DNA from 2 places in the Pseudoalteromonas sp. NZS100_1 genome. Region 1 is predicted to be linked to the other one. Evidence: predicted binding sites of a transcription regulator. Region 1 holds the regulator's gene; the other holds the start of a gene.
What was found. The regulator NrdR, encoded in region 1, represses ribonucleotide reductase genes. The targets are predictions, from matches to a motif close to AAACACNANATNTNGTGTTT.
Positions count from the first base shown of each region.

Region 2: the regulator NrdR is predicted to act here: its motif matches at 4,318-4,337, upstream of nrdA (class 1a ribonucleoside-diphosphate reductase subunit alpha).

Region 1 covers NZ_JADYXN010000035.1:15,787-21,759, forward strand. Annotated here, with positions in the region: gene thrA (bifunctional aspartate kinase/homoserine dehydrogenase I) at 1-710, shown strand, start outside; gene thrB (homoserine kinase) at 720-1,655, shown strand; gene thrC (threonine synthase) at 1,667-2,950, shown strand; gene glyA (serine hydroxymethyltransferase) at 3,220-4,476, shown strand; gene nrdR (transcriptional regulator NrdR) at 4,581-5,030, shown strand; gene ribD (bifunctional diaminohydroxyphosphoribosylaminopyrimidine deaminase/5-amino-6-(5-phosphoribosylamino)uracil reductase RibD) at 5,033-5,973, shown strand, end outside.
Region 2 covers NZ_JADYXN010000002.1:201,748-207,720, forward strand. Annotated here, with positions in the region: gene aldA (aldehyde dehydrogenase) at 1-359, shown strand, start outside; gene yfaE (class I ribonucleotide reductase maintenance protein YfaE) at 448-720, opposite strand; gene nrdB (class Ia ribonucleoside-diphosphate reductase subunit beta) at 720-1,850, opposite strand; gene nrdA (class 1a ribonucleoside-diphosphate reductase subunit alpha) at 1,916-4,198, opposite strand; gene I6F66_RS02210 (HAD family hydrolase) at 5,264-5,944, opposite strand; gene ubiG (bifunctional 2-polyprenyl-6-hydroxyphenol methylase/3-demethylubiquinol 3-O-methyltransferase UbiG) at 5,944-5,973, opposite strand, start outside.

The DNA of each region.
Region 1 (5,973 bases):
AAGCAACAACAAGCTCATACACGTATTACCAAGATTTAATTGCAGCAACGCAAAAGAATAATCGTAAATTTTTATACGAAACGAACGTTGGTGCAGGCTTACCAGTAATCGACAACTTACAGTCATTATTTGGTGCCGGTGATGAGTTATTAGAGTTTAGCGGTATTTTATCAGGTTCACTTTCGTATATGTTTGGCGCACTTCAAGATGGTTTATCACTTTCTGAGGCAACTATTAAAGCCAAAGAAAGTGGCTTTACTGAGCCAGATCCTCGTGATGATTTATCGGGTACCGATGTAGCACGTAAGTTATTGATCATCGCTCGCGAAGCCGGTATGAAATTAGAGCTAAGCGATATTGAAGTTGAGTCAGTATTACCACCAGGTTTTGCACAAGGTGATAGCGTTGATGAGTTTATGGCAAAACTACCAAGCTTAGATGCTGATTTTAACGACCGTATCAAAAGCGCTGCGAGCGAGGGTAGGGTACTTCGCTATGTAGGCACAATTAAAGAAGGCCACTGTAAAGTAGGTATTGAAGCGGTAGATGCAAAGCATGCGCTTAGTGTCATTCGTGATGGTGAAAACGCACTGGCTATTTTAAGCCAATACTACCAGCCACGTCCGTTTGTAATTCGTGGTTATGGCGCCGGCTCGGAAGTAACAGCCGCGGGTGTATTTGCTGATATTTTAAAAACGTTATCGCGCTAGGAGCTCGTTATGATTGAAGTATATGCTCCGGCGTCTATTGGTAATTTTGCAGTGGGTTTTGATGCACTTGGCGCAGCGCTTGCGCCAATTGATGGCAGTTTGTTAGGTGATGTAGCCGTTGTAAGCGCAGCACCAAGCGACGAATTTATTTGCACAGGCGAGTACGCTCACAAGTTACCAAGTGATGCTAATGAAAATTTAGCGTACCAGTGCTTAATGCATTTTAGAGCGCATGTTGCGCCTACTATGCCAAGCGTAAAGCTCGAGCTTAAAAAGAACTTACCAATTGGCTCTGGGCTTGGCTCTAGTGCATGTTCGGTCGTGGCTACTTTTGCTGCCCTTGATAAGTTTGCAAAAACTAATTTAAGTCAGGTTGAGCTTATTGAACTGATGGCTGACTTTGAAGCTGTAGTAAGTGGCGGTCGTCATTACGACAACATCACGCCATGTTATTTAGGTGGCTTGCAGTTAACAGGTGATTTAATTCCTGATAAATCGATTGCACTGCCTGTTGATGAAAACTGGTACTACGTTGCTGCGTTTCCTGGTTTTTCACTCAACACTGCAAAAGCGCGCTCTGTTTTACCAAAAGAGTTGAACATGCATGCAAGTGTTGAGTTTGCTCAGCGTTTGTCGGCATTTAGTAGCTTGCTGTTAACTAATCGTTTTGACGATGCGCTAAGCATAATGAAAGATGAAATAGCAGAACCTTACCGCGCACCGCTTATAAAAGGCTTTAGTGAAGCCAAAGCAAGCTTGCCAGCGCTGGGCGCTGAAATAGTCAGTATTTCGGGCGCAGGACCAACCTTATTTAGTGTGTGTAAAACACTTGAAGCTGCACAGCAATGCGCGCAGTGGTTAGAAACCAATTACATTAACGAGCAAGGCTTTTGCCACATTTGTAAATTAGATAACGACGGCACGCGTCAATTAACAGTTTTATAGGATAGGTAGTCATGCAATTACATAATTTAAAAGATAGCTCACAAAAAGTGTCGTTCGTTGAAGCCGTAAAAACAGGTTTGGGTCGTAATCAAGGTGTGTTTTTCCCTGAATCCCTTGCCCCACTGTCCGATGTTGATGCATTGCTTGATATGGACTTTGTTACACGCAGTGGTAAAATATTATCTCACCTAATTGGTGATGAGCTGCCAAGCGACACTGTGACACAAATGGTTAAAAATGCATTTAACTTTCCAGTTAAGCTGGTGGAAGTTGAAGAGAATACATACTGCTTAGAGTTGTTTCATGGTCCTACACTTGCGTTTAAAGACTTTGGTGGTCGCTTTATGGCAGAGTGTTTAACGCAGTTTAACAAAGACGAGAAAGTAACTATTTTAACAGCAACATCGGGCGATACCGGTGCAGCTGTAGCGCATGCTTTTTACAATAAACCAAATATCGATGTTGTTATTTTATACCCTAAAGGCAAAATTTCACTTGCTCAGCAAAAGCTATTTACTACGCTAGGTAACAATATTCATTGTTACGCAGTTGAGGGCAGCTTTGATGATTGCCAAGAGCTAGTTAAAAATGCCTTTTTAGATGAAGAAGTTAAATCAACACTTGGGCTTAACTCAGCTAATTCAATTAATATTAGCCGTTTAGTTGCTCAGGTTTGTTACTACTTTGAAGCCATCGCACAGCTACCAAAAGAAAAACGCGCAACAGCACATATATCAGTACCTAGTGGTAACTTTGGTAATGTGTGTGCCGCAATGATTGGTGCGGTTATTGGTTTACCTGTTGGCAAATTAAGTGCAACAACAAATCAAAATGATACTGTGCCGCGCTTTATGCTTGATAAAAACTGGACGCCAAACGCAACGCTTGAGTCGCTTTCAAATGCGATGGATGTAAGTAAGCCAAACAATTGGCCGCGTGTACAAACAATGTTAGATAATAACTGGTTTAGCTACGATAATTTTTATTCAACAAGCGTAAACGAGCAAGACACGCAAGCCGTGATGAAAAAAATTCAACAAACTGGCTATGTTGCGGAGCCTCATACTGCTATTGCTTACCAAGGTCTTGTTGAAAATCGGGCACCTGGTGCAGCGGGTATCTTTTTAGCGACAGCTCATCCTGCTAAGTTTAAAGAAAGCGTAGAGGGTATTCTAAATATTGAATTAGGTATGCCAAAACCACTTGCTGATGCACTAGCAAAACCATGCCTAGCAAGCGATATGAACGCCGATTACGACGAGTTACGTACCGAAATGCTCGCTAAATTAGGCTAAGTTAAATTAAAAGGAAAAGCGGCTTGAGCCGCTTTTTTTATAACTTTATACGGATGAATACACTTAGTTATATTTACTAATTAAATGTAGTGAATATAATTCATTTAAAATTATTATGGCTTTATAAAAAAATATCATCTTAAAAGAGCTGTGAAATAGTTTCAATCCCTGTTTAAATATCCTCAACTTAAGAGCGTAGGCAAAGAGTCGTTTAAAGCGTACAATAAAGCCTCTAAAAAACACCATACACGTTGCCCTAGGAGACCCCAATGTTAGAACGTAGCATGAATATTTCGGATTTTGATCCAGAGTTATTTGACGCGATAACCAAAGAAACTGCTCGCCAAGAAGAGCATATCGAACTAATCGCTTCAGAAAACTACTGTAGCCCACGCGTACTAGAAGCGCAGGGTTCACAGCTTACAAACAAATACGCAGAAGGTTACCCAGGCAAACGTTATTATGGCGGTTGTGAGCATGTAGATGTTGTTGAGCAATTAGCAATTGACCGTGCTAACGAATTATTTGGTTCTGACTATGCTAACGTACAGCCACATGCTGGTTCGCAAGCAAATGCGGCTGTTTTTCTAGCATTGTTAGATGCAGGCGATACTGTATTAGGTATGAGCTTAGCTCATGGTGGTCACTTAACTCACGGTTCTCACGTAAGCTTCTCTGGTAAGCTTTACAATGCAATTCAATACGGACTAGATGAAGCAACGGGCGAAATTGATTACGCACAAGTTGAAGCGCTAGCACTTGAGCATAAACCAAAAATGATTATTGGTGGTTTCTCAGCGTACTCAGGTATTGTTGATTGGGCTAAGTTCCGTGAAATTGCTGATAAAGTAGGTGCTTACCTGTTTGTTGATATGGCTCACGTTGCCGGCTTAATTGCGGCAGGCGTTTACCCAAGCCCAGTTCCTCATGCACACGTTGTAACAACAACTACGCATAAAACACTTGCAGGCCCTCGTGGTGGTTTAATTATTTCTGCATGTGGCGACGAAGCTATTTACAAAAAGCTTAATAGCGCTGTTTTCCCTGGTGGCCAAGGCGGTCCTTTATGTCATGTTATTGCAGCAAAAGCAGTGGCATTTAAAGAAGCACTTCAACCAGAGTTTAAAGTATACCAAACACAAGTTGTTAAAAACGCAAAAGCAATGGTTGCAGTTATGCAAGAACGTGGCTACAAAATCGTTTCTGACAAAACTGAAAACCACTTATTTTTACTTGATTTAATCGATAAAGATATCACTGGTAAAGATGCGGACGCTGCCCTAGGCAACGCTAACATCACAGTTAATAAAAACTCAGTGCCAAACGATCCACGCTCACCATTTGTAACATCTGGTTTGCGTATTGGTTCTCCTGCAATCACTCGTCGTGGTTTTACAGAAGTAGAGTCAAAAGAGCTTGCTGGCTGGATTTGTGACGTACTAGATAACATCACTGATGAATCTGTACAGGCGCAAGTTAAAGAAAAAGTAAAAGCTATTTGTGCAAAATTACCTGTATACGCTTAATTGCATAAGCAGTAGTAATTTAGATCACAACTGTTTAGTTTTTTGCTAAGATAAAAGGCCGCTATTTAGCGGTCTTTTTTGTTTTAAAACGGAAGTACCGAGTTATGCATTGTCCATTTTGTACCGCAAAAGATACTAAAGTAATTGACTCACGCCTTGTAGGCGGAGGCCATCAAGTTCGCAGACGTCGTGAATGTAATGATTGCCACGAGCGCTTTACTACATTTGAAGGCGCTGAACTGGTTATGCCTCGCGTTGTTAAGCAAGATGGCAGCCGGGAACCGTTTAACGAGGATAAGCTTTTAAATGGCTTAAATCGCGCACTCGAAAAACGCCCAGTGAGTACAGAGCAAGTAGATGAAGTTGTAAATATAATAAAATCACAACTACGCGCAACGGGTGAGCGAGAAATTTCAAGCCATTTGGTGGGCGAATGTATTATGGAAGCACTTAAAAAACTCGATAAAGTTGCGTACGTAAGATTTGCTTCTGTTTATCGCTCGTTTGAAGACATACGCGAATTTGGCGAAGAAATTGCCCGTTTAGGGGAGTAACAATGCAAAGCCAAACTATTTTTACCGAACAAGACGAAATGTATATGGCACGCGCCATAGAACTTGCCAAAAAAGGGCGGTTTACTACAACGCCTAATCCTAATGTTGGCTGTGTATTAGTTAAAAACAATCAAATAATTGGTGAGGGTTTTCATCAATTAGCAGGCCAAGGGCACGCTGAAGTAAACGCGTTAGCTATGGGGGGCAACAGTGCACAAGGCGCTACCGCTTATGTAACGCTCGAACCTTGTAGTCATTATGGGCGTACGCCACCGTGTGCTGAAGGCTTAAAAAAGGCAGGCGTAGTAAAAGTAATTGCTGCTATGGTTGATACAAATCCACAAGTTGCAGGCAAAGGCCTTAAAATACTGAGCGACGCCGGTATTGACGTTGCTTATGGATTACTTGAATCACAAGCTCGCGCACTTAACGTTGGCTTTTTTAAGCGAATGGAACAAGGCTTACCTTATGTGACCTGTAAAATGGCAGCAAGCATAGATGGTAAAACAGCGCTTAAAAATGGGCAAAGTAAGTGGATCACAAGTTCCGCAGCTCGCCAAGATGTACAGTTATACCGAGCGCAAAGCTGCGCTATTTTAACCGGTGCCGATACCGTGTTAGTAGACGATGCTAAACTTAATGTGCGACTAAGCGAGTTGCCTTGCACGTTACCTACCGATTTACCGCTTCGCCAGCCCGTGCGTGTTATAATTGACTCTCAAAATCGCTTAACACCTGACCTTGCTTTATTTAAAATCCAAAGTGATGTAATTATATTTACGACTAAGGTTGATAAATCCCTGCAATGGCCGCATTTTGTAAAGCATATTGAAGTAAGTGAAAGTAACGGTAAAGTTGATTTACAGGCTGTTTTAGAAAAGCTTGGGCAACTGCAGTTTAATAATGTTTGGCTTGAGAGCGGAGCAACACTTGCTGGTAAAAT
Region 2 (5,973 bases), on a different contig from region 1:
GTTGTTGGTACGAACCAACGTTACTTGTAGACGTTAAGCAAGATAACATTGCAGTACACGAAGAAACTTTTGGGCCAGTACTCCCTATTGTAAAAGTTAAAGATATGGATCAAGCAATACAGTACTGTAACGACAGTATTTATGGCTTAAGCGCTTATATATTTACGCAAAACTTTTCAGATATTAATAAAGCTATTAACGAATTAGAAGTGGGTGAGGTATATATTAACCGTGGTATGGGTGAGCAGCATCAAGGTTTTCATAATGGCTGGAAACAAAGTGGCTTTGGCGGTGAAGACGGTAAGTTTGGTTTAGAGCAATATCTAGAAAAGAAAACCGTTTACTTAAAAGAAAAATAATATAATTAAACAACAATCTCCCTGGGTCGTTGATTTATAAATAACAAAGCCGATAATAAATTATCGGCTTTTTATTTTTGCTCATAAATTACTTTAAATTAATACTTATATTGCCATTAGGCTTGCAGCAGCACAGGAGTATTTCGCCTTCGCGCACAAACGCCAGTGGCTCTTCGTTATACTCAACACTACCTGACACTAACGTTGCCCTGCAGGCGCCGCAGTAACCTTCGCGGCATTGGAATGCAACGTCTATTTTCATGGATTCTAAGCACTGTAAAACAGAAGGGCAGCCAGTGGTAAATTCTATACACTGGCTGTTTTCTGCAAGCGTTATGCTTGCAGCAGACTTGTCACTCATTATAAATCAAAGTCACCAAATTCAGAGGCATCTACTTGCGAGTCGATTTGACCAACAAGGTATGAGCTAATTTCAGCTTCTTGTGGTGCTACTTGCACGTTATCAGACACTAACCATGAATTGATCCATGGGATAGGGTTACTGTTATTTTCAAACTGTGCTGGTAAGCCAATAGCGGTCATACGTGCGTTAGTAATGTACTCAACGTACTGACATAAAATATGCTTGTTTAGACCAATCATAGAACCATCTTTAAATAGGTACTCTGCCCATTCTTTTTCTTGCTCTGCGGCTTCTACAAACATTTTAATCGCTTCGTCGCGGCACTGAGCTGCAACAATTGCCATTTCTGGGTCGTCTTTACCGTCTTGCATAATATTTAAAATATGCTGAGTACCCGAAAGATGAAGTGCTTCATCACGCGCAATAAGCTTAATGATTTTAGCGTTACCTTCCATTAATTCACGCTCAGCAAACGCAAACGAACACGCAAAGCTTACATAAAAACGAATGGCTTCAAGAATATTTACCGACATCATGGCAAGGTAAAGTTTCTTTTTAAGTTCGAACAAATTAACGATCACTGTTTTGCCGTTAATTTCGTGTTTGCCTTCACCGTAAAGGTTGTAAAGCGACACTGAATTAATTAAGTCATCGTAGTATGTGGTTACAGCATCGGCACGTTCGCTTATTTTATCGTTGCTAACTATGTCATCAAAAATAAGTTCAGGGGCTTGCGTAACATTACGAATAATATGCGTGTACGAGCGGCTGTGAATCGTTTCACTAAATGCCCACGTTTCTATCCATGTTTCAAGCTCTGGTAACGATACAATAGGAAGTAGGGCAACGTTAGGTGAACGACCTTGTACGCTATCAAGCAAAGTTTGATATTTTAAGTTACTTAAAAATATATGCTTTTCGTGATCGGGTAATGCTTGAAAGTCTAAACGGTCTTTGCTTACATCTACTTCTTCAGGACGCCAAAAGAAAGACAGTTGCTTTTCGATTAACTTTTCAAAAATTGGGTATTTTTGTTGGTCATAACGAGATACGTTAACAGTTTGGCCAAAAAACATTGGCTCTAGCATTTGGTTATTATGGTTTCGGCTAAATGTAGTATAAGACATGTTTATCACTCAAAAAACTATCAGAAAAAGCGGGCTAAATGCCCGCTTAAAATAAAAATTAATAACTATATTTTACACGCGCCGCCTTCACAATCATCATCTTCCACTTCTGGAGTATCTTCTTGCATATCTGAGGCACCATCGCGAGTGTTGTGGTAGTACAAGGTTTTAACACCCAGTTTGTACGCAGTTAGTAAGTCTTTTAATAAGACTTGCATAGGTACTTTACCGCCTTCGAATTTATTTGGATCATAATTTGTGTTTGCCGATATAGTTTGGTCAACAAATTTCTGCATTATGCCCACAAGTTGTAGGTAACCATCGTTTGATGGAATATCCCATAATAACTCGTAGTTATTCTTTAAACGTTCGTACTCAGGCACTACTTGTTTCAAAATACCGTCTTTACTTGCTTTAACGCTAATGTGACCACGTGGTGGCTCAATACCATTTGTTGCGTTAGAGATTTGCGACGATGTTTCTGAAGGCATTAACGCACTTAGTGTTGAGTTACGCATGCCGTGCTCTTTAATGCTGGCACGTAATGTATCCCAATCAAGGTGAAGTGGTTCATCACAAATTTTATCTAAGTCACGTTTGTACGTATCTGTTGGCATAATGCCCTGTGAATACGTTGTTTCGTTAAACTTAGGACATGCACCACGTTCTTTAGCAAGCTCGTTTGATGCTTTCATTAGGTAGTATTGAATCGCTTCAAACGTTTTGTGAGTCAGTGCATTTGCGCTGCCATCTGAGTAACGCTTACCGTTTTTAGCTAAGTAGTATGCGTAGTTAATTACGCCTATGCCTAGTGTACGACGACCCATAGTCGCATTTTTTGCAGCCGGTACAGGGTAGTCTTGGAAATCAAGTAAGTTATCAAGTGCGCGCACTGCAAGTTCAGCTAGCTCTTCAAGCTCATCTAGTGACTCAATGGCGCCTAAGTTAAACGCAGACAGTGTACAAAGGGCAATTTCGCCTTCTTCGTCGTTTACGTTGCTTAGTGGCTTAGTTGGCAATGCAATTTCTAAACATAAGTTAGATTGGCGAATAGGCGCAACTTTAGCAATGAACGGGCTGTGTGTATTACAGTGGTCCACATTTTGTAAATAAATACGACCTGTACTTGCACGCTCTTGTGCAAACATAGAGAAAAGCTCAATGGCTTTAATACGCTTTTTACGAATAGATTCGTCTTGCTCATATTTTACGTAAAGCGCATCAAACTCTTCTTGGTCTTCAAAAAATGCGTCGTAAAGGCCTGGCACGTCTGATGGGCTAAATAACGTAATGTAATCGTCTTTAATTAAACGAGAGTACATTAATTTATTAAACTGTACGCCGTAATCAAGGTGGCGAACACGGTTGTCATCTACACCACGGTTATTTTTAAGCACAAGTAGGTTTTCTACTTCTAGGTGCCAAAGCGGGTAAAACAATGTTGCTGCGCCGCCACGTACACCACCTTGCGAACAACTTTTAACAGCTGTTTGAAAGTGCTTATAAAAAGGAATACAACCTGTGTGGTACGCTTCGCCATTACGGATGTGGCTACCTAACGCACGAATACGACCTGCGTTAATACCAATGCCCGCACGTTGTGATACGTATTTAACAATCGCAGACGATGTAGCATTAATTGAATCAAGGCTGTCGCCACACTCAATTAATACACATGAGCTAAACTGGCGAGTAGGCGTACGTACACCTGCCATAATAGGCGTAGGTAATGATATTTTAAATAACGAGACTGCATCATAAAAACGCTTAATGTAAGAAACGCGTGTTTCACGTGGGTAGTCAGAGAATAAGCTCGCAGCTACTAAAATATATAAAAACTGTGCACTTTCGTAAATCTCGCCCGATACACGGTTTTGAACAAGGTATTTACCTTCAAGCTGTTTTACAGCCGCGTAGCTAAAATTAAGATCGCGAGAATGATCGAGGTATGCATCAAGCTCGTCTAACTCTTGCTCAGTGTAATCTACAAGTAAGTGAGCGTCGTAGCGTTTATCTTCAACCATTTTTGTTACATGGTTAAATAAACGTGGTGGCTCAAATTGACCATACGCTTTTTTACGTAAATGGAATACAGCTAAACGTGCCGCTAGGTATTGGTAATCAGGCGATTCTTTTGAAATTTGATCTGCAGCAGCTTTAATAATGGTTTCGTGTATGTCTTTAGTACGAATACCGTCGTAAAACTGAATGTGTGATTTTAATTCAACTTGCGAAACCGATACGTTTTTTAAACCTTCGGCGGCCCATTCAATAACGCGATGGATCTTATCAAGATCAAGAGGCTCTTTACGCCCGTCACGTTTGCTTACAGATAACTGTTGGTTCATTTGCCTGTATTCCTTGGGAATTATGTATTTTGACCAATGGGTCATACCTCGCAATAGCAAGGTAAGTACTCATTTATTATAAGTTTCACCGTAATGGCGAATTTAATTGAATAACATTTGGCCACAATATCTGGTGTTGTTCAATTTAGAGATCACAAGATAGTGTGGTCTGAGTTGTTTTGCAAGGGACATAATTGCCCCTATATGTGGATAACTTTGGGATAACGCATTTGTGTTAGTAGACACTCACCTTCGAACAATCATTTAAGTTAGAATATGCAAAAATCAACTAATGATCTGCTAAATTTACGCATTTTAAAAATAAATTTTGACTGCTTTTTTTATCGACAAGCTTTGTGTGAAAACTAACACAATCACAATATATAGTGTTTAATAATTAACATGGCACTATATATGGTTTCAGTGCACTATCTAAGTGAGTTGTTTAGTGTTCATGGTTGAACGCTTTTATAAATAAAAAGCATAATTAGAGGGAAGATATAGAAATGGGCTAAAAGATAGCCCATTTAAATTTATACAAAGAGCATGCTGCTCAGTGTAATAATTTTAAAAATACCTATTATTACACTTTCTGATATTTCTATAGATAAACTGAACTTCAATTTTAGTTATCCTAAATCTGAGTTAGTCACTTGCTGAGAATATAAGAATAAGTTACGCTCAAACTTCCAAACTTGGGCACTTTCTTAAAACTCGAGCAAGTGTCTTTGCTAACATCATATTCAAAATTTGAGTATGGTGTTAGCCCCTCCACTTAATTGAAATATCAATCCCATCAAAGTGTTAATAAAACTCTAATGTGGTCTGAGTTGTTTTGCAAGGGACATAATTGCCCCTATTTGTGGATAACTTCGGTATAGCGTATTTGTGTTAGTAGACGCTCACACTTAAACGACCACTCAACCAAAGGCGTTTAAAAAGTAAACTAATGATCTGCTAAATTTACGCATTTTAAAAATAAATTCTGACTGCTTTTTTTATCAGCAAGCTTTGTGTGAAAACTAACACAATCACAATATATAGTGTTTAATAATTAACATAGCACTATATATGGTTAAAACCATCAATTGGGCTTAGCCAGTTAAAATTGGCTTCCCAAGCTATCGCTTCATCTTTACTTGGGATGTAACCCCAAAGTGCCGTTGCGGTATGCATACCTGCCGCTTTGCCTGCTTGTATGTCACGTTGTGCATCACCAATGTATAAACAACGGCTTGGTTCTACCTGCATAAGCTTTGCACAATGTAGCAGTGGTAGAGGTGATGGCTTCGCTTCAGCTAATGTGTCGCCACTTATTATCACACTGGCATTTTTTAATGCGGGAATAGCTGCCACTAAAGGATCGGTTAAAAACCCTGGTTTATTAGTCATGATCCCCCATTTGATCTTTTTCTGATCAAGGGCGATAAGTAACGATTCAACACCAGAGAAGCAATGCGTGTGCTTTGCTATGTTTGCAGCGTACTCGTCAACTAATTGCTTTATAAGCTCGCTTTGGGGTTGTTTAGCCCATAATTCTTTAAAACCAGCCTCTAATAATGCGCCTGCGCCGTTAGATGCTGCAGGGCGGTATACATCACTACTAACAGGTGTGATTTTATTACTAATAAGCACTGCGTTTAAAGCAGCGCCTAAATCATCAGCGGTATCGAGTAGGGTGCCGTCTAAATCAAATAAAAATGCATCGTACTCAATAAGAGGCTGTGGGGATTGAGAGCTAGCCATTAAGCTAACTTCTCAAAATAAAGTATGTA